DNA from 3 places in the Azospirillum sp. UENF 312511 genome. Region 3 is predicted to be linked to each of the others. Evidence: predicted binding sites of a transcription regulator. Region 3 holds the regulator's gene; each other region holds the start of a gene.

Region 1 (6,684 bases), on a different contig from region 3:
ACCGCGAGATTCTCTGGGCCTTTCTGCTCGGACCCGTCTACTTCGCAAAAAAGGCCGAGTGGCTGCACGCCGCAATTCACGCGGCCCTGATCCTCATCTCCATCCCGCTGTGGCCGGTCGGCGCCCTGATGACGCTGGGCGTCTGGGTCGGCTACGCCTGCGCGGCGCCGACGATCCTGGAATACCGGTACCAGAAGATGGGGTGGGAGAAGGTCGCGGGCTGAGATGTGACGGGGCGCCGTCGCTGGTGCCCCCACCCAACCCTCCCCCACGTCGTAGGGGAGGGATTCCGAGCCGCCAAGTCACGCGGTCGCGCCGAACTCCTCGGGAGTCAGCACCAGCACGCCGTCCTCGTCGGCGAAGACCAGATCGCCGGGGTTGATGCGGATGCCGGCCAGAGTCACCGGCAGATCCTTCTGGCCCTCGCCGTTGCGGACGGTCTTGCGCGGGATCGCCGCCAGCGCCTTGATGCCGAGGTCCAGCGTGGCGAGCACGGCGGCGTCGCGGACGCAGCCGTGAATGACCACGCCCTCCCAGCCGTTCTTCACCGCGTCCTTGGCGATCAGGTCGCCCATCAGGGCGGCGCGCAGGCCGCCGCCGCCGTCCACCACCAGCACCTTGCCCCGACCCGGCGTGCCCAGCACCTCCTTGACGCGGGAATTGTCCTCGAAGCACTTCACGGTCACCGCGGCGCCGCTGAATTTGCAACGCTGGCCGAAATCGCGGAAGACGGGGTCGGCGACGCGGGCGGTCTTCTCGAACCGGTCGTAGAGGTCGCAGGTGCTGTCGAAGTCGGTCATGCGCTTTCGCTCCCCTCCTTTAGGTATTGGCGGAAGAATACCCACAGATCGGCAATGGTCAATCCTCCGGGGCGGCGATGGCCCCCGTGCTGGTGCGCTCCAGGATGGCGCTGCGGCGGAAGCGGTAGAGTTCGGCGGGGCGCCCGCCGGTCTGGCTCTCATACTGGCCGGTCGGCTCCACCAGCCCGCCGGAGATCATCAGACGCCGGAAATTCTGCTTGTGCAGCCGCTCGCCGGACAGCGCCTCCACCACCTGCTGAAGCTGGTGCAGGGTGAAGGTCGGGGGCAGCAGCTCGAACACGATGGGGCGGTACTTCAGCTTGCCGCGCAGCCGTTCCAGCGCCGTCGCCAGGACGCGGCGGCCGTCGCGGGCCATCGGGCGGCCCAGCGCGCGGGGCATCTCCAGCCGCACCGTGCGCTCCTCCACCCCCGCCCGGCGGGCCAGGTCGTGGTCGCGGAACGCCTCCACCACCAGCCCGGCCTCGTAGAGCAGTTCGTAGCGCTCCAGCACCCGTTCGGAGTCCCACTCCCCGCCGTCCAGGGCGAAGGCCATGCGGGCGCGCTCGCCGCGGCGGGCGCGGGCGGGCTCGTCCGGCGCCGCGGCAACCCAGCGGGCCAGCGCCGGGCGGATTACCGAATCGAGCAGCGCCGGCGGCGAATCGCGCCAGTCCTCCCAGGGGAAGAACTCGTACAGGCCGCGCCACTCCGCACCGTCGATGCACAGCGGCGCCTCGCGCAGCAGCGCCAGATAGCCGACCACCAGCGACCGCGGGCCGCCGAACAGCTCGTGCGGGTCGCGGTAGCGGTCGCCGAAGCTGTAAAGCTGCTCGACATAGCGCAGGGTCAGCCCGGCCGCGTCCTCCGCCACCGCGCGCAGGCCGTCCTGAAGCGTGCGGAAGCGTTCGGGATCGAAGGGGGCGCCCGGCAGGGCGTCGCGGTGGGGCGGCGGCTCGTCGCCGCGGCGGTGCGATTCGGGAATCTCGAAGCCGCTGCGCACGGTCACCACGCGCGGCTCGGCGCCGTTCGCCGGGGACACGCCCACCGAAACGATGGCCGCCGTCAGGCCGATTTGTGTTTCCGAGCCGATCCGTGTTTCCAAGCCGATCCGTGTTTCCCCTGCCACGCGCCACCCCGTTGCCGATCCGTCGGCGGCAGGATAAGCGGCCCGCCGCGGCAAATCACCGGTCTTTCCGCCGGGTACCCCCGTGAAATCTCGCCGCAAGCCGGCCCGGCATGACACTTTTGTGACTCCCCACGGGCGCCGGGGATGTTACACCAGCCGCGACGCTGAGGCTCGCGCGCGTCCGTGCGGGTCCCCAGCAGTGCAGGCCGGCGTAAGTTGGAGAACCACGCATGCTGAATTTGTTCCGGGCCCTGATGCCGCGCGAAGAACGGTTTTTCGACCTGTTCGCCGAGCATGCCCGGACCGTCGCCACGGGCGCCGAGGCGCTGCGGGCGATGATGGCCAGCGGCCAGGACCTGGAGGAGCGGTTCCAGACCATCCGCCGGGTCGAGAGCGAGGCCGACGCCATCGAGAAGGAGATCCAGCTCGCCGTCCACCGCACCTTCATCGTGCCCTTCGACCGTTCGGACATCCAGGAACTCGGCAAGCGGATGGACGACGTGCTCAACCTCATCGAGGAGACCGCGCGTCACCTCGTGGAGGCGGGCTTCACCGACTACACACCGGAAATGCACGCCCAGGCCGATGCCATCGTGCGCTGCACCGCCCGGCTGAGCGCGGGGATCCCCCTGCTCCGCGACATCCCCAAACACGTCGAGCAACTCCACGCGATGACCGCCGAGGTCTCGCGGATCGAGAGCGAAGGCGACCGGCTCCTGCGCGAGGCCAATCACCGGCTGCGCGACGAGAGCGGCGGGCTCGACTCCCCCATCACCCACCGTCACGCCCTTCAACGCGAGATCATCGAGCTGCTGGAACGCGTGCTCGATGCGTGCGAGGACGTGGCCGACACCATCGACGGCATCATCGTCGAACAGGTCTGATCCCATGGAAGCCGCTACCCTCGCCCTGCCCATCCTCATCGGGCTGATCGGCGTCGCCCTCCTCTTCGATTTCCTCAACGGGCTGCACGACGCGGCCAACTCCATCGCAACGGTCGTCTCCACCCGCGTGCTGTCGCCGCGGACCGCGGTCGCGATGGCCGCCTTCTTCAATTTCATCGCCTTCCTGTTCTTCGGGCTGCATGTGGCGACCACCATCGGCACCGGCATCGTCGGGGCGGGGGTGGTGGATCCGCACGTCATTTTCGGCGCGCTGATGGGCGCCATCGTCTGGAACGTCTTCACCTGGTGGCTGGGCATCCCGTCCAGTTCCTCCCACGCGCTGATCGGCGGCCTCGTTGGGGCCGGCGTGGCGAAGGCCGGGCTGGACGCCGTGGTGGTGTCCGGTCTGGCGAAGACCGCCGCGGCCATCGTGGTCTCGCCGGTGGTCGGCTTCCTGCTGGCCAGCGTGATGATCGTGGCGGTGTCCTGGATATTCCGGCGCAGCACGCCTTTCGCGGTCGACCGGCTGTTCCGCCACATCCAGATCGGCTCCGCCGCGCTCTACAGCCTGGGACACGGCGGCAACGACGCGCAGAAGACCATGGGCATCATCGCCGTCCTGCTCTATTCGCAGGGTATGCTGGGGGACACCTTCCACGTGCCCTTCTGGGTGGTCATCACCTGTCAGGCCGCGATGGGGCTGGGCACGCTGTTCGGCGGCTGGCGCATCGTCAAGACCATGGGCTCCAAGCTGACCGACCTGAAGCCGGTCCAGGGCTCCTGCGCGGAGACCGGCGGCGCCATCACGCTGTTCGTCGCGACGTGGCTCGGCGTGCCGGTCAGCACGACCCACACCATCACCGGGGCGATCATCGGCGTCGGCGCCGCCCGCCGCACCAGCGCGGTACGCTGGGGGCTGGCGCAGGGCATCGTCATGGCCTGGGTCATCACCCTGCCGGCGACCGCCGTCGTCGGCGCGCTCTTCTACGAGCTGTCGCTGGCGCTGTGGTGACAGACCCGGCGGGGCCGGCGGGCCGAAAGGCCCGCCACCGGTTCCGCCCCGGCGGCACAAGCCCTGGAGACACGGCGCAAAACGCGAAAAGGGCGGCCCGAGGCCGCCCTTTTTCGTACCATCCGCGCTGTGTAATGGAGCGGGCGAAGGGATTCGAACCCTCGACCCCAACCTTGGCAAGGTTGTGCTCTACCCCTGAGCTACGCCCGCGCCGCTCCAGCGGAGGAGCGCCCGTATACGCCCCGGCGACGGCCAAGGCAAGCCTATTTTTTCACGCGACACCATTCCGTGCGTCGAGGCAAGGCGGGCACGGCTGGACTGCAGGCCAGGACGGGCCGCCCCTCGCCGATTGCACGAGGAAACATACCATCATATGTTAGGCTGAGGTTTCCGGAGTGAAATTACCCTTCCCTTGTTTTGAATGTCTGCGCATTCGAAATTGTTTCCTCTAACATGCCGATGACGCTCCGCAGGGGGGCTTCGATGGCCGGAACGGACATGGACCTGGGCGAATCGCAATCGATGCCCACGGCGGCGCCTCGGGAGGCGTCGTGCCGGCCTATGCCTGCGCCCAACGCCGGGTCCACCGCCGCCGATTCGCCGGATGGCGGAGCGGCCTTGCGCAACAGCGCGGAACGCAAGGTCGTCACCATCCTGTTCGCCGACATCGTCGAATCCTCCAGCATGGTCTCCGGCCGCGACCCGGAGGAAGCCGACCAGACCCTTCTGACCATCCTCCAGATCCTCACCGACGCGGTGGGGCGCTATGGCGGCACGGTGGCCCAGGTGCTGGGCGATGGCATCATGGCGGTGTTCGGCGCCCCCTCCGCGCTGGAGGACCATGCGCTGCGCGCCTGCCTCGCCGCGCAGGACATCGCCCGCTCGGCCATCGATTCGGACGAGTTCAAGATGCGAATCGGCATCAGCTCCGGCGAGGTGGTGGCCCAGATCATCGAGACGGGCGTCTGGACCGACTACCGCACGGTGGGCGAAACCGTGCACGTCGCCGCCAAGCTCCAGCAGCGGGCGCAGCCCAACAGCGTGCTGCTGAGTCGCGAGACGCTGGACCTCGTGCCCAAGGGGTTGACCGTCCGCCCGGCGGGGACGCTGCGCCTGTCCGCCACGGCGGAGCCGGTGAGCGCCTTCGCGCTGGAGGCGGCGCGGGCGATGCGGCTCACGGCGATGGACCTGCTGTCGGCCGAAGGCACCCTGTTCGTCGGGCGCCGGCCCGAACTGGCGGTGCTGACCGGCGCGCTGCGGCAGGCCGAGCGGGGCCGCGGCGCCTGCGCCGTCCTGGTCGGGGAAGCCGGCATCGGCAAGTCCCGGCTGACCGGAGAGCTGATGCGCAGCCCGGAGGCGGAGCCCTTCATTACCACCATCTGGCCGCAGTTCCCGATCCGCCGCCTGGGCGACCCCGACGACCTGGAGGCGGCAGCCCGTTGCCTCGCCCTGGCGGTCTGCGGAACGGCGGATGACCCTTCACCGGATGCTGCGGCAGGGGACGGCGTGGCGGTGGCGCGCCTGACCGCCGCCGCCACGCGCAACGGCGGCGAGCTGGCCGGCGAGGCGATGCGGGAGCTGCTCGGCCAGCCCTCCGTCCATCCGCTGTGGCAGGGGCTGGACCCCGCCCAGAAGGCCGATTTCAGCGTCGAGGGGCTGGTCGCGGCGATCCGCGAGCTGTCCGTGGAGCGCCCGCTGCTGATCCTCGTCGAGGACGCGCACTGGACGCGCGGGCTGACCAACCGCCTGCTCGACGCCCTGGCCGAGGGGGTGGAGGACGCCCGGGTCTTCGTCCTGGTCACCTCGCGGCCCGACACGCCGGGCGGCTGGTCCGCGCCGGATTCGGTCCACACCATCGCGCTCGAACCGCTGGAGCCGTTGCAGGCCGACGAGTTCCTGGACCATTGGCTGGGTCACAGCCCGTCGCTGGCCGATCTGAAGGCGCGCGTCGCCACGCAAAGCCAGGGCGTGCCGCTCTATCTGGAGGAATCGCTGCGCACCCTGGAGACCACCGGGGTCATAGTCGGCAGTCCGGGCCGCTACAGCCTTGGCAAGACCGATGCCCGGATGGTCCTGCCGGCCACGGTGCACGGCTTGCTGGCCTCGCGGATCGACGCGCTGGAACCCGGTCCGCGGCGGGTGCTGATGCACGCGGCGGTGATCGGCACCTCGGTCGATCTCGGCCTGCTGCGCGCGGTGTCGCCCATCCCCGCCGCCGATTTGCCGGCCGCCCTGGCCCGGCTGGAGCAGAGCGGCTTCTTCGCGCGCTCCCGCCTGCTGCCCAACCTGGAGCTGACCTTCCGCCACGCGCTGGTTCAGGAGGTCGCCTACGCCACCCTGACCAAGCGGGAGCGTCAGCCGCTGCACGGGCGCGTCCTGCACGCCCTGCGGCGGCGGTCCGACCGCAACCTGCCCAACCGGGCGGAACTGATCGCCCACCACGCCTTCTACGCCGAGGATTGGCCGCTCGCCTGCGCCTATGGCCGCCGGGCCGGGCGCCGGGCGGAGATGCGCTGCAAGCATTTCGACGCCGGGCGCTTCTACGAGCAGGCTCTGAAGGCCCTGGACCATCTGCCGGACACCCGCCGCAACACCCAGCGGCGGATCGACCTGTGGGTCGGCATTCCCCTCGTCCTGCTGCCGCAGGGGCGCCAGCTGGCCGGCGACCCGCTGGAGGAGGCGCGGGACATGGCGCTGGAGATCGACGACCGCATCCGCTACGCCCGCGCGACCTCGCTCAAGGCGTCCTTCCAGTGGGTCTACGGCGTGCTCGACGGTGCCATCGCGCTCAGCCGCAGCGCGCTCGACCATCTGGGCAACCAGGGGACGATGGAGCTGCGCATCCAGGGGCTGATGCGGCTGGGC
Region 2 (6,684 bases), 1.0 Mb from region 3:
CGGTCGCGCAGCAGCCCGTCGACGTGGATGCCGGCCTCGTGCGTGAAGACGGCGTCGCCGACGATCGACTTGTTGACCGCCACCGGCCGGTTGGAGGCGCGCTCCACGAGGTCGGAGATCGCCCCCAGCGCGCGGGTGTCCACGCCGCAGTCCTGCCCGTAGAGCACCTTCAGCGACACCACCACCTCCTCCAGCGGGGCGTTGCCGGCGCGTTCGCCCAGCCCGTTGACGGTGGTGTTGACGTGGGTCGCTCCGCCCAGCACGGCGGCCAGCGAGTTGGCGTTGGCGAGGCCGAGGTCGTCGTGGGCGTGGATCTCGATCTCCAGGTCGGTGGCCCGGCGCAGCCGTTCGATGCAGGCGCGCGTTTGGAAGGGGTCGAGCACGCCCAGCGTGTCGGCGAAGCGGAAGCGGCGGGCGCCGGCTTCCTGCGCCACCGTCGCTGCGGCGATCAGGAAATCCATGTCGGCGCGCGAGGAGTCCTCGCCGCCCAGGCTGACCTCCAGCCCGTGGTCGCGGGCCGTCTTGACCTTGCGTTCGATCTCCGCCAGGGCCCAGGCGCGGCTGCGCTTCAGCTTCCTGGTGATGTGGATGTCGGAGACGGGCATCGACAGGTTGACGGTGCCGACCTTGCAGTCCAGCGCCGCCTTCAGGTCGGTGTCGTGCATGCGGCACCAGACCATCAGCCGGGCCTTCAGCCCCAGCGCGGCCACGGCGCGGATGCCCTCGCGCTCCTCCGGACCCATGGCGGGGATGCCGATCTCCAGCTCCGGCACGCCGGCCTCGTCGAGCGCGCGGGCGATGGCGATCTTCTCGTCGAGCGTGAAGGCAACCCCCGCCGTCTGCTCCCCGTCGCGCAGCGTCGTGTCGTTGATGATGGTGGAACCGGCCATCGGCATGACGTGAACCTCGATGCGAATGCGTCGCGGTGGTTGCCCCCTCCCTAACCCTCCCCCACTTCGCAGGAGAGGGGACTGCCGCCGCTCTGCCCCCTCCACCGCGACAGCGGGGGAGGGATGGGGAGGGGGCCGGGAGGTGTGTTGTGTCGCAGACCGGGCCGGGGAACCGCGTCCCGGCGGGTGTCGTCGGGCGGGTTGCCGGGACGCGGGCCCGGCCCGGCCTGCGATCTCGGTGTTACGAGTAAACCGGTGCGAACTCCTTGGGGGCGCCCGCCTGCGACCAGTAGGGCGACAGCGAGCGCAGCTTCGCGATGATGCCGGGGACCACCGCGATCACCCGGTCGATCTCCTCCTCGGTCGTCTCGCGCGACAGGGAGAAGCGGGTGGCGCCGTGGGCGGCGGTGTAGGGCACGCCCATCGCCCGCATCACGTGGCTCGGCTCCAGCGACCCGGAGGTGCAGGCCGACCCTGAGGAGGCGGCGATGCCGGCCTCGTTCAGCAGCAGGAGGATCGCCTCGCCCTCGATGTACTCGAAGGCGACGTTGCAGGTGTTGGGCAGGCGGTTGGCCGGGTTGCCGGTGACGAAGCAGTTGGGAACGGCGGCCAGGATGGCCTGCTCCAGCTTGTCGCGCAGCGCCTTCACCCGCGTGTTCTCGTCGGTCATGTGCATGAGTGCGAGCTGTGCCGCCGCTCCCAGCCCGACGATGCCCGGCGCGTTCTCGGTGCCGGCGCGGCGCGAGCGCTCCTGGTGGCCGCCGCGCAGCATCGGGCGGAAGCGCAGGCCGCGCTTGACGTAGAGCGCGCCGATGCCTTTGGGCGCGTGCAGCTTGTGGCCGGACAGCGACAGCATGTCCACCGCGCTGGTGGCGAGCGTCATCGGGATCTTGCCGACCGCCTGCACCGCGTCGGTGTGGAACACCGCGCCGGCGGCCTTGGCGAGCTGGGCCAGCTCCTCGATCGGGAAGATCGTCCCGGTCTCGTTGTTTGCCCACATGATCGAGACGATGGCGACGTCCGGCCCCAGCGCCGCCTTGTAGGCGTCGAGGTCCAAGTTGCCCCGGTTGTCCACGCCGATGCGGTGGACGGTGTAACCGCGCTTCTTCTCCAGATAGTCGCACAGCGCAAGGACGGCGGGATGCTCGACCACGCTGGTGACGATGCTCTTCTTCTTCGGATAGGCCTCCAGCACCGACAGGATGGCGGTGTTGTCGCTCTCCGTGCCGCCGGAGGTGAAGACGATCTCGCTGTCATGGGCGGCGCCGAGCAGCGCCTGCACCTGCTTGCGCGCCCACTCGATCTTGCCGCCCACCGCGGCGCCGAAGCCGTGCATGGAGGAGGGGTTGCCGAACTGCTCGGTGAACAGCGGCAGCATCTCCGCCAGCACCTCCGGATCGACGCGGGTGGTGGCGTTGTTGTCGAGGTAGATTCCCTGTGCAGTCATGGCTCAGGCCCCCGCCGGCAGGAGGGAGGCGGGCTTGACGCGGACGAACTCGCCCAGCGCCTCGACCAGCTTGGCCTGCACGCCCATCATGGTGCCGGCGGACTGCGAACAGCCGGAGCAGGCGCCGGTCAGGCGGACATAGATGTCCTTGCCGTCGATGTCCACCAGCTCCACGTCGCCGCCGTCGCGCTGGATCTGCGGGCGCAGCTCCTCGATGGCGAACATGATCTTCTGCATGCGCTGCACGTTGGTCAGCTTCGCCGGGGCGGCCTCGGCCTTCGGGGCCAGCGGCTTGATGGCGTCCAGCCCGACCGTGCCGGGGGCGTGGGGCTTGGGCGGGGCCAGCGCGCCGGTCTTGGCGAGCACGGCCTCCAGCACCTCCTCGATCTTCTCGTGGCAGGTCTGGCAGGAGCCGCCGGCCTTGGTGTAGTGGGTGACCTCCTCCAGCGTGGTCAGGCTGTTGACGGTCACCGCGCGCTCGATCATCGCCGCGTCGATGCCGAAGCACTTGCAGACCAGCTCGCCTTCCTCGTGGTCGTCGACCCATTCCTCGCCCTTGAAGTTGGCGATGGCGGCGCGGAGCGCCTCGGCGCCCATGACCGAACAGTGCATCTTCTCCGGCGGCAGGCCGCCCAGATACTCGGCGATGTCGCGGTTGGTGACGGCCAGCGCCTCGTCCACCGTCTTGCCGATGATCATCTCCGTCAGCGCCGACGAGGACGCGATGGCCGAGCCGCAGCCGAAGGTCTGGAACTTCGCGTCCTCGATGACCTGGCTGTCGGGGTTGACCTTCATCATCAGCTTCAGGGCGTCGCCGCAGGTGATCGACCCGACCTCGCCCACGGCGTTCGCCTCATCCAGCGCGCCGGCGTTCTTCGGGTTGAAGAAGTGTTCCTTGACCTTGTCGGTGTAGTTCCACATGACGCCTTGCCTTTCCCGCGTTACCGGGTGGGGGGAGAGTGTTCGGGGTTAGTGGGCGGTGCCGCAGCCGCCGGCCGCCGGCGCGGAGGAGCAGCTGCCCCCCGGACCCGCCGAGAAGGACTTGCCGCAGCCGCAGCTGCCCGTGGCGTTGGGGTTGTCGAACTTGAAGCCCGCGCCCTCGACCCCTTCGACGAAATCGACCACCACGCCGGTCAGGAAGGGCTGGCTGGTCGGATCGACGAAGATCGTCACCGGGCCGAAGGTCAGCACGGCGTCTTCGTCGCCCGCCGTGGCCTCCAGCCCCATTTGGTACTTCATGCCGGCGCAGCCGCCGTCGGCCACCGCGATGCGCAGGCCGGCCGCGGCGCCGCCAGACTTCGCCAGCACGCGCTCCAGGGTGTTCACCGCCGCATCCGTCAGGGTCACCATGTCTGCCGCCTCCAAATGCTTCGTCGGGCATGCCGACCGTTCCTGGTCATAGGATCAGCAAGCGGCGTGCCAACTTTTAAGTTGTTGATTTTGATGAATTGTCAGGTCAAGCGGCTGGTGTTTTCCCGACAATTGTCGGGTCGGGACCATGTCGGCTTTGCGACATCCTGCGACGAAAGGACGCACAATTTGATTATGGGCTTTTGCGAAGTGGGCTTGCGGCCCATACAGGATTGTCGGTCGGGCGCACGGTTTTGCGAAACAACGGAAGGGGACGGGTGATGGAGCGGCCGGTCGAACTGCGGATGTCCAACGGGCGGATGGCCTTCGGCGAGGTGCCCGAGCACATCGACGAGAAACTGCAGGAGGCGGTGAAGGCCCGCCCCGACGCCGCGGCCTGCGAGGCCCTGCTGTGGGAGGCCCACCGGATGGGGCCGCGCGTCCTGCCGGTCTTCTACGCGCTCTACAAATTCTATTTCAACCGCAAGCGCTTCGCGGACGCGGAGCGGGTGGCGATGATCGGGCTGGACGCGGCGGCGCGTGAGGGCGGCTATGCCGGCGACTGGCGGAGCCTGCGCGCGGACAGCACCGATTGGGCGAAGGAAGGGCCGCCGCGCTTCACCCTTTTCACCTTGAAGGCGTTGGCTTTCATCAGCCTGCGCAGCGGGCGGGTGGAGGAGGCGAGGGTGATCCTCGCGAAGCTGACGGACATCGATCCGCAGGACCGGGTCGGCTACGGCGTCATCGCTGCGCTGGCGAAAGGTCTGGGGGAGGAGTGACTTGGGAAGAGGGGTGATTGACGGATCGGTTTCGTCAATCACCCGACCCGAAGCACACGGCCTCCGCGCCGCAATCGCGGCAGACCGGGGCGCCGCAGGGGATCAGCCCGTCCCGCGCGCAGAGGAAGCGGTAGAGAAAAGCCTTCCAGCGGGTGCCGGTGGCGTTCAGCAGGGCCAGCGAGTCGAAATGGCGCTCCATCAACGCCGCGAGATGGCTCGGTCCGGCCAGACCGAGATCCCGCCACAGTTCACCCTCGTCGAGCATGGCCCGAGCCACGATGGCGGCGAGCCATGCCTCCTCCTCGATGCCCAGCGAGCGGTGGGCGAGCAGAAGAGCGGCGATGTCGTCCGCTTCGCTCTGGAGAAGCGGGGGCAGGGGGGTGGGCGAACTGTCGGGAACCGGCAGGCCGGCCGCGAAGGCGCCAGGGAAATAGCGGTCGAGAAGCTGGCCGAGCGCTCGGTCATCCAGTCCCAACGCGCCCGGACCCGCCGGCCAGCGGCGGGACAGGATGCAGGCGAACAGATGCGCGTCGAAGACGTTGCAGCGTCCCTGGCGATCGGTCAGCCAACGGTACAGCCGCGTGGTGTCGCCCACCCCCGGCGGGGCGGCGTGCAGGATGCCCATGGCGTCCTCCTCCGGGGGCGGGCGGCCGTCAGGCCGCCTAAGTCAATGTCGGCGACCGTCAGGCCGCCTGGGGCAAGTGGGTGATGCAGTTCTTGGAGCAGACCTTGCCGCAGCTCTCGCAGCCGATGCAGTTGCCGGCGTTCTTGACGCTCATGACCTTCTTCTCGGCCTCGTCGTCGAAGGCGTCGACGATGTCGCCGTCCTCGGTGATGCCGATCAGCTCCAGCACGTCGCGGCCGCAGACCTTGAAGCAGCGGCCGCAGCCGATGCACATCTTCTGGTCGATGCTTTCCACGAATTTCGGCGTCCAGGCGGCGCCGCCGCGGGTGGTGCCGGTCACGAACTCAGCCATCGTCTGCTCCTCAATCGGGCTTGGTGTGTTGTTTGGTGGGAATGGGCGTTGCCCCCACCCCGGCCCTCCCCCGCTATCGCAGGGGAGGGAGATGATCGCGAAGCGGCGGAGTTCCCTCCCCTGCGAAGCGGGGGAGGGTTAGGGTGGGGGCAATGTTTCCATTCAGGCCGCTCAGGCGGACGCCGTCTCCAGCGCCTTCAGCTCGGCGCGCTTCTCGGTCAGGGTCTTGTAGGCGTCGTAGGTCTCCTGGGCGACCCGGAGGATGGATTGCCAGTTCTGCGGCAGTTCCTCCGACAGGTCGTGCAGGTCCATCTTCTTCTGGGTCGCGCGGGCGTTGAGCTTCTTGACCTCGTCCTTCAGGGCGTCGATGTCGGACATGGCGGAATCCTCACAGATCGGCGACGTCAGGGTATTTGCGGATCAGCGCCACGGCCTCCTCGACGATCTTGGCGCCGTCGGCGGCCAGCTTCTCCAGCGACGGGAAGCCGAAGCGGTGGACGTCGCGCAGGTGCTTCGACACCACGACCAGCCGGCCCGTGGTCAGCACCATGCGGCCGAAGCCCTCGTGGCTCATCTTCATGATGGGGGAGGCGATGTGGCCGGTCTGCTTCTCGACCGTGATGCCGACGGCCTTGTAGAACAGCTCCAGCCGCCACAGCGTGTCGGGGTCCGGGTCGCCCATGATCGGAATGGCGGCGCGGGCTTCCTTGTCGAGGATGAAGGGAGCGAGGATCGTCTCATCGCTCTTGCCTTCCCAGGCGCCGTAGCTGTCTTCGGCGCGGAACAGCATGACCAGAGTCTTCAGGAAGGCCTCGGAAAGGTCGCTCCCGGTGGCCACGGTGGTGTCGGTCATGCTCTCAATCCTCCTCGTCGAAGGCCAGCTCCTGCGGCTGGCCGGCGTTCAGGGCCTTGCGCAGCCAGGGCGGCGGGTTGCCGTTGATGGTTTCGACCAGACGGTCGAGCAGGGCGGTGATGCTGTCCGTGGCCTCCACCTTCACGGGGTGGATCTTCTTCGCCACCACGCGGGCGGCGGCGGAGGCGCCGATGGCCGACAGGTAGACGATGGCGCAATCGGCCAGCGCGTCCAGCTTCGGGATCAGCTTGTCCTCGTTGCCGTCCTCGAACATCGAGCCGCCGAACTGGCAGGTCTCGACCATCGTGTAGCCGGCCTTGTCCACCTCGTAGACCACGATGTTCTTGGCCCACCCGAAATGCGCATCGACGTGCTGCATGTCCTGGGT
Region 3 (6,684 bases):
GACTACCGCCAGTTCACGGTGTCGAAGACCGGCGAATTCAATTTCAAGATCGCCGACATCAACACCAACATCAAGATCGTCGACCAGAACAACAAGGTCGTCGCCGAGGCGAAGGCGAAGAACGAGGCGGCGGAAACCAGCGCCAAGCTCGGCCCCGGCACTTACACCGCGGTCATCTCCCAGGCCGTCCGCGGGGTGAACGAGCGCGAATACACGCTGGACATCACCGAACGCCAGAACATCATGATGGTGGGGACCGGTGCCCAGATGAAGGGCATCGCCCGCGCCGTCGTCGGCAACGACAGCGGCGTCCAGAAGCACACGCTGACCGTCGCCCAGGGCGGCGAGTTCGTCGGCAACATGTCCCTGCCCTACACGCGCTGGGCCCTCATGAGCAAGGAGGGCAAGGTCGTGGCCTCCGGCGACACGATGGACCCGACGAAGGCGGGCGAGGACATGCTGAAGAAGCCCAGCTTCAAGATCGACCCCGGCCAGTATGAGCTGGTGATCGTCCCGCCGAAGAACGTGGTCGGCGAAATCCCCTATCAGCTGAACTTCATCCAGAAGGTCGCCAAGACACCCGAATCGACCGAGGAACGCCCGTTCGACAAGATCATGCGGGAGCGCGAGGCGCGGCTGAAGCAGTGGGCGGCGGAGGATGCGAACAAGTCGTCCAGCACGTCGAAGACCACCCCCTACAAGATGAGCCTGCTCGCCTGACGCTGCCGCCCGCGTCAGGCTCCCGAGCGAGGGGGCTTGCGCGGCATGGGGCGTTCAGCGCTATTCTGCGGATCATGGATTTCACCGATACCCAGCTTCACCGCTATTCCCGCCACATCATCCTGCCGGAAGTCGGCGGGATCGGGCAAGAAGCGCTTCTGCGCGCCCGCGTCCTGGTCGTCGGGGCCGGCGGGCTGGGCGCGCCGCTGCTGCTCTACCTCGCCGCGGCGGGGGTGGGGACCATCGGCGTCATCGACGACGACACGGTGGACCTGTCCAACCTGCAACGGCAGGTCATCCACGACGAGTCGTCGCTCGGCGTTCCGAAGGTGGAGAGCGCCGCCGCCCGCATCCGCGCGCTGAACCCCGACGTGGCGGTGGAGGTGCACAAGGCACGGCTGACGAAGGACAACGCGCTGGACCTGATCGGGCGCTACGACATCGTGGCCGACGGGTCGGACAATTTCGCCACGCGCTTCCTGCTGAACGATGCCTGCTACTTCGCGAAAAAGACGCTGGTGTCGGCGGCAATCCTGCGCTTCGACGGGCAGGTCTCCACCTTCAAGGCGCATCTCGGCGACCCGCACCCCTGCTACCGGTGCCTGTTCCCGGAACCGCCGCCGCGCGGTCTGGTGCCGTCCTGCTCCGAAGGCGGCGTTCTGGGAGCGCTGGCCGGCTTCGTCGGTTCGCTCCAGACGACCGAGGTGCTGAAGGAGATCATGGGCATCGGCGAGGGGCTGTCGGGCAGCCTGATGATGCTGGACACGCTGCACGCCTCCTTCCAGCGCATCACCGTGCGCCGCGACCCGGACTGCCCGCTGTGCGGCACCCACCCGACCATCCACGACCTGTCCGCCCACTGAGCGGCGATTGGGAGAGCCCTTTAGTCATGGAAGGCCCCGAGTCCCTGTCCATCGTCCTGTTCGCGGGCGGCTTCGACCGGGTGCACTACGCCCTGGTGATGGCCAGCGCGGCGGCGGCGACCAACCGCAAGGTCACACTGTTCTTCACCGGCCGCGCCCTGAACACGCTGCTGGCCGGAGACACCGACGGCGTGCCGGGCTGGCACCGGCTGGACCCGGCCGACGACGGCAGCCGCCCGGCGGAGCGCGACGCCGCCTTCACCGCCAACGGGCTGGCCGGCTTCGAGGAGTTGCTGGAAGCCTGCGTGATGCTCAAGGTCACGGTCATGGCCTGCGAGATGGGGCTGCGCGCGCTCGGCCTGCCAGCCGGCGTGCCGCTGCGCCCCGACGTGCCGGTGACGACCGGCGGGGTCGTCACCTTCCTGAACGACGCGCCGAAGACCGGCGCGATCCTGTTCGTGTGAACGCGATGACGGACGACCACAGCCCGGTGGACCACAGCCTGGTGATCGAACACGCGAACCGCTTCGAGGCGATCGCCGCGGAGGGCTTCGAGGGCCGGCCCTACCGGGACGCGCTGGTCCATCTGGCGCAGCATGTGACGGCGCATCCCGATCTCGCTCCGCGGGTGGCGCACGCCCTGCGCATGATGATCGGCTTCATCGAGGACAGCGACCCGGCGAAGCGCTTCGGCCCGAAGGTGGCGATTTTGCGGGAGGCGGTGGAGCTGCTGGAGGGGTAGCTTTCGCATTGCACACATAGCCCCTACCCTTCCCACGCTGACGCGTGGGCCCCTTCCCTCCCCCGCTTCGCAGGAGAGGGAAACAATCCCCTCCCCTGCGTCAGCGGGGGGAGGGTTAGGGAGAGGGCAAGGCCGGCGCTTGGCGCATTTCGGTCAGACCGATTTGCTGTCCAGCGCGTAGCCCGCCGAGCGGACGGTGCGGATCAGGTCCATCTCCGTCTCCTCGTTCATCGCCTTGCGCAGACGGCGGATGTGAACGTCCACGGTGCGCGGCTCGACATAGACGTCGTGGCCCCACACCACGTCGAGAAGCTGCTCGCGCGAGAAGACGCGGCCGGGATGCTGCATGAAATGCCGCAGCAGGCGGAATTCGGTCGGCCCCAGATGCACGTCGCGGCCGTTCCGGCGCACCCGGTGGGCGGCCAGATCCATGGTCACGTCGGCGAACTGCAGCGTCTCGTCGGTCATGCCGGGGGCCGAGCGGCGCAGCACGGCGCGCATGCGGGCGACCAGCTCGGTTGGGGAGAAGGGCTTGGTGATGTAGTCGTCGGCGCCGGAATTCAGGCCGCGCACGCGGTCCGCCTCCTCGCCGCGGGCGGTCAGCATGATGATCGGGATGTCGCGCATCTTGCTGTTGCGGCGCATCTGGCGGCAGACCTCCAGCCCCGACATCAACGGCAGCATCCAGTCGAGCAGGACAATGTTCGGCGTCTGCTCGCCGGCCAGCAGAAGAGCTTCCTCGCCGTCGGTGGCGGCGTTCACGCGGAAGCCTTCCTTCTCCAGATTGTACTTCAGCAGCGTCACGATGTCGGCTTCGTCCTCGACGATGAGAACGAGCGGCTTCAGCGCCGAATTCATGCTTGTCCCGCTCCCACTGCGCGTCTCTCCGTCACGCGGCATGTCCCGCTCCATCGTTATCCGGGCCGCCGTCCCGCGGCAATCCCCGTTCCACTGGCCCCCGTTCCACCGACTCCGTAGCCGCATCCATGACCGAACCGCCCGGCTCGACCACGGCGAAGCTGCTGCCGTCGTTCTTCGGACGCGCGGCGCGCAGTGTCGTCCCGACCACCAGATAATGGATGGTCTCGGCGATGTTGGTGGCGTGGTCGCCGATCCGCTCCAGGTTCTTCGCCATGAACAGCAGGTGCGTGCAGGGCGTGATGTTGCGCGGGTCCTCCATCATGTAGGTGAGGACTTCGCGGAACAGGCTGGTGTAGAGGTCGTCCAGCTCCTCGTCGCGCTCCCAGGCGGCGATGGCGCGCTGGACGTCGCGCTCGATGTAGGCGTCCAGCACGTCCTTCATGATCGACTCGACCAGCCGCCCCATGCGCGGGATGGCCACCGCCGGGCGCACCACCGGCACCTGGGCCAGCGCCAGCGAGCGCTTGGCGATGTTGGAGGCGTAGTCGCCGATCCGCTCCAGGTCCGACGCGATCTTCAGCGCCGACACGATCTCGCGCAGGTCCTGGGCCAGCGGCTGGCGCAGGGCGAGCAGGCGCACGGCCTCGGCGTCGATGTCGCGCTCGTAGGCGTCGATGCGCCGGTCGGCCTGCATGACCTGGGCGGCCAGCGCGACGTCGCGGCGGGCCACCGCCTTCACGGCGGCGTCCACCTGCGCTTCGGCGACGCCGCCCATCTGGGTGATCAGATTGGACAGGCGCTCAAGTTCGTGCGCGAAGGAACGCACGATGTGTTCGTTGCTCATGCTTCACGTCCTTCGCTGATGGAAAGGATGCGGCGATGCCGGGGATCAGCCGTAGCGGCCGGTGATGTAGCCCTGGGTGCGCTCGTCCCGCGGGTTGGTGAAGATTTCCTCGGTGTCGTCGCACTCCACCATGTCGCCCAGATGGAAGAAGGCGGTCTTCTGGGAGACGCGGGCCGCCTGCTGCATGTTGTGGGTGACGATGACGATCGTGTAGTTCTCGCGCAACTCGTCGATCAGCTCCTCGATGTGGGCGGTCGCGATGGGGTCGAGCGCCGAGCAGGGCTCGTCCATCAGGATCACCTCGGGGCTGACGGCGATGGCGCGGGCGATGCACAGGCGCTGCTGCTGGCCGCCGGACAGGCCGGTGCCCGGCTCGCGCAGGCGGTCCTTCACCTCGTTCCACAGGCCGGCGCGCTGCAGCGAGGTCTGGACGATTTCGTCCATCTCGTCGCGGTGGCTGGCGATGCCGTGGATGCGCGGACCGTAGGCGATGTTGTCGTAGATCGACTTCGGGAAGGGGTTCGGCTTCTGGAAGACCATGCCGACGCGGGCGCGGAGCTGCACGGCGTCGATGGACTTGCCGTAGACATCCTCGCCGTCGAGCGCGATCAGCCCCTCGACGCGGCAGTTCTCGATGGTGTCGTTCATGCGGTTCAGGCAGCGCAGGAACGTCGACTTGCCGCAGCCGGACGGGCCGATCAGCGCCATCACGCGGTTTTCCTGGATCTCCAGGTTGATGCCCTTGAGCGCCTGTTTGGCCCCGTAGAACACCTTGACGTCGCGGGCGACCATCTTGGTGCCGTGGATGCCGGCGGCGGGACGCGAAGCCATGGCCGTGGCCGGGATGTGGGTCTGGACGCTCATGGGGTTACCAACGCCTCTCGAATTTCTTGCGCAGGAAGACGGCCAGGCCGTTCATCAGGATGAGGAAGGCGAGCAGGATCAGGATCGCCGCGGAGGTGCGCTCCGTGAAGGCCCGCTCGGGGCTGTCCGCCCACATGTAGATCTGCACCGGGATGGCCGTGGCGCTGTCGGTCAGGCCGCCCGGGATGTCCACGATGAAGGCGACCATGCCGATCATCAGCAGCGGCGCCGTCTCGCCCAACGCGCGGGCCATACCGATGATGGTGCCGGTCAGGATGCCCGGCAGGGCCAGCGGCAGGACATGGTGCGTCACCGTCTGCAGCGGCGAGGCGCCGACGCCCAGCGCCGCCTCGCGGATCGACGGCGGCACCGCCTTCAGCGCGACGCGCGAGGCGATGATGATGACCGGCAGGGTCATCAGCGCCATCACCAGACCGCCGACCAGCGGGGCGGAGCGCGGCAGCCCGAAGAAGCCGAGGAACACCGCCAGACCCAGCAGGCCGAAGATGATCGACGGCACCGCGGCGAGGTTGTTGATGTTCACCTCGATCAGGTCGGTCCAGCGGTTCTTCGGCGCGAACTCCTCCAGATAGACCGCGGCGGCGATGCCGATGGGCACCGACAGCAGCATGGTCACCACCAGCGTCAGGGCGGAGCCGACGACGGCCCCCAGGATGCCCGCCTGTTCCGGCTCGCGGCTGTCGCCGGCGGTGAACAGGGTGGTGTTGAAGGTGCTGCGGATGGAGCCGTTGGCGACCAGCGCGTCGATGGCGGCGATCTTGACGTCGTTCAGCCGGCGCTCGCTCTCCGGCACGTCGCGCCGGATGAAGCCCTTCATGAACTGGTCGATCTCGTCGTCGGCGCGGACCCAGACCGTCTGCGTGGTGCCGACGAGGGAGGGGTTGGCGTTGACCATCGCCTCCAGCTCGTACGGCGCGCCGGAAGACAGCAGGTCGTTCAGCGAGCGGCGGGTGGCGCGGTCGGTGGCCGCGGGGACCTGGGCGTAGAGCGCCTGCCGGACGAGGGCGGTGTAGTTCCGCTCCTCGACCTGCTGCTTGTCCAGGGTCACCTCAAGCCGGATCTGCGCCTGCCAGAAGGCGGTGTAGCCCTTGCTGACGATGGAGCCGAGCAGGATCACCAGCATCAGGGACGCGACCCCGACGGCGAGCATCCCGGCGATCCGGAACCGGCGCTCCGCGGCGTAACGGCGGCGCAGCCGGGCGGAGAATTCCTCGCTCTGGTAGCGCGACTTGGTGACGGCGACCGACATGGCCCGCGTATCCTGTTCCACGAGGTCAGTCATATTTCTCTCGATACTTCTGGACCACCCGGAGGGCGACCATGTTGAGGGTGAGCGTCACGACGAACAGGACGAGGCCCAGCCCGAAGGCCGACAGCGTCTTGGGGCTGTCGAACTCCTGGTCGCCGACCAGCAGCGTGGCGATCTGCGTCGTCACCGTGGTCACGGCGTCCAGCGGGTTGGCGGTCAGGTTGGCGGTGAGGCCGGCGGCCATGGTGACGATCATCGTCTCGCCGATGGCGCGGCTGACCGCCAGCATGACGGCGGCGACGATGCCCGGCAGGGCGGCGGGCAGCACGACCAGCCGGATCGTCTCCGACTTGGTGGCGCCCAGCCCGTAGGAGCCGTCGCGCAAGGATTGCGGCACCGCGTTGATGACGTCGTCCGACAGCGAGCTGACGAAGGGGATGATCATCACGCCCATCACGAAGCCGGCGGCCAGCGCCGATTCCGAGCTGACGCTCAGCCCCAGGCTGTTGCCCACGTCGCG

Evidence for each region. Region 3 encodes PhoB, which activates phosphate uptake and scavenging genes when phosphate is short. Its sites were predicted from a motif close to TNTCATAAAACTGTCA; they were not measured.
Region 1: ACWPN7_RS07665 (DUF47 domain-containing protein) is a predicted target of PhoB. The motif match lies at 2,035-2,050, and genes of this name have one in related genera.
Region 2: ACWPN7_RS14120 (HesB/IscA family protein) is a predicted target of PhoB. The motif match lies at 3,837-3,852, and genes of this name have one in related genera.

What each region holds. Positions count from the first base shown of each region.
Region 1 is NZ_JBSNCG010000001.1:1,640,834-1,647,517, forward strand. It holds gene ACWPN7_RS07650 (hypothetical protein) at 1-224, shown strand, start outside; gene rraA (ribonuclease E activity regulator RraA) at 303-800, opposite strand; gene ACWPN7_RS07660 (NUDIX hydrolase) at 859-1,899, opposite strand; gene ACWPN7_RS07665 (DUF47 domain-containing protein) at 2,154-2,807, shown strand; gene ACWPN7_RS07670 (inorganic phosphate transporter) at 2,812-3,819, shown strand; tRNA gene ACWPN7_RS07675 (tRNA-Gly) at 3,955-4,029, opposite strand; gene ACWPN7_RS07680 (ATP-binding protein) at 4,381-6,684, shown strand, end outside.
Region 2 is NZ_JBSNCG010000003.1:583,103-589,786, reverse strand. It holds gene nifV (homocitrate synthase) at 1-896, opposite strand, end outside; gene nifS (cysteine desulfurase NifS) at 1,132-2,337, opposite strand; gene nifU (Fe-S cluster assembly protein NifU) at 2,341-3,258, opposite strand; gene ACWPN7_RS14120 (HesB/IscA family protein) at 3,307-3,687, opposite strand; gene ACWPN7_RS14115 (hypothetical protein) at 3,969-4,466, shown strand; gene ACWPN7_RS14110 (nitrogen fixation protein NifQ) at 4,501-5,091, opposite strand; gene fdxB (ferredoxin III, nif-specific) at 5,150-5,443, opposite strand; gene ACWPN7_RS14100 (CCE_0567 family metalloprotein) at 5,615-5,821, opposite strand; gene ACWPN7_RS14095 (NifX-associated nitrogen fixation protein) at 5,832-6,296, opposite strand; gene nifX (nitrogen fixation protein NifX) at 6,301-6,684, opposite strand, start outside.
Region 3 is NZ_JBSNCG010000003.1:1,615,962-1,622,645, reverse strand. It holds gene ACWPN7_RS18995 (hypothetical protein) at 1-720, shown strand, start outside; gene ACWPN7_RS18990 (HesA/MoeB/ThiF family protein) at 795-1,583, shown strand; gene ACWPN7_RS18985 (DsrE family protein) at 1,610-2,047, shown strand; gene ACWPN7_RS18980 (hypothetical protein) at 2,053-2,325, shown strand; gene phoB (phosphate regulon transcriptional regulator PhoB) at 2,479-3,183, opposite strand; gene phoU (phosphate signaling complex protein PhoU) at 3,215-4,030, opposite strand; gene pstB (phosphate ABC transporter ATP-binding protein PstB) at 4,076-4,861, opposite strand; gene pstA (phosphate ABC transporter permease PstA) at 4,899-6,197, opposite strand; gene pstC (phosphate ABC transporter permease subunit PstC) at 6,190-6,684, opposite strand, start outside.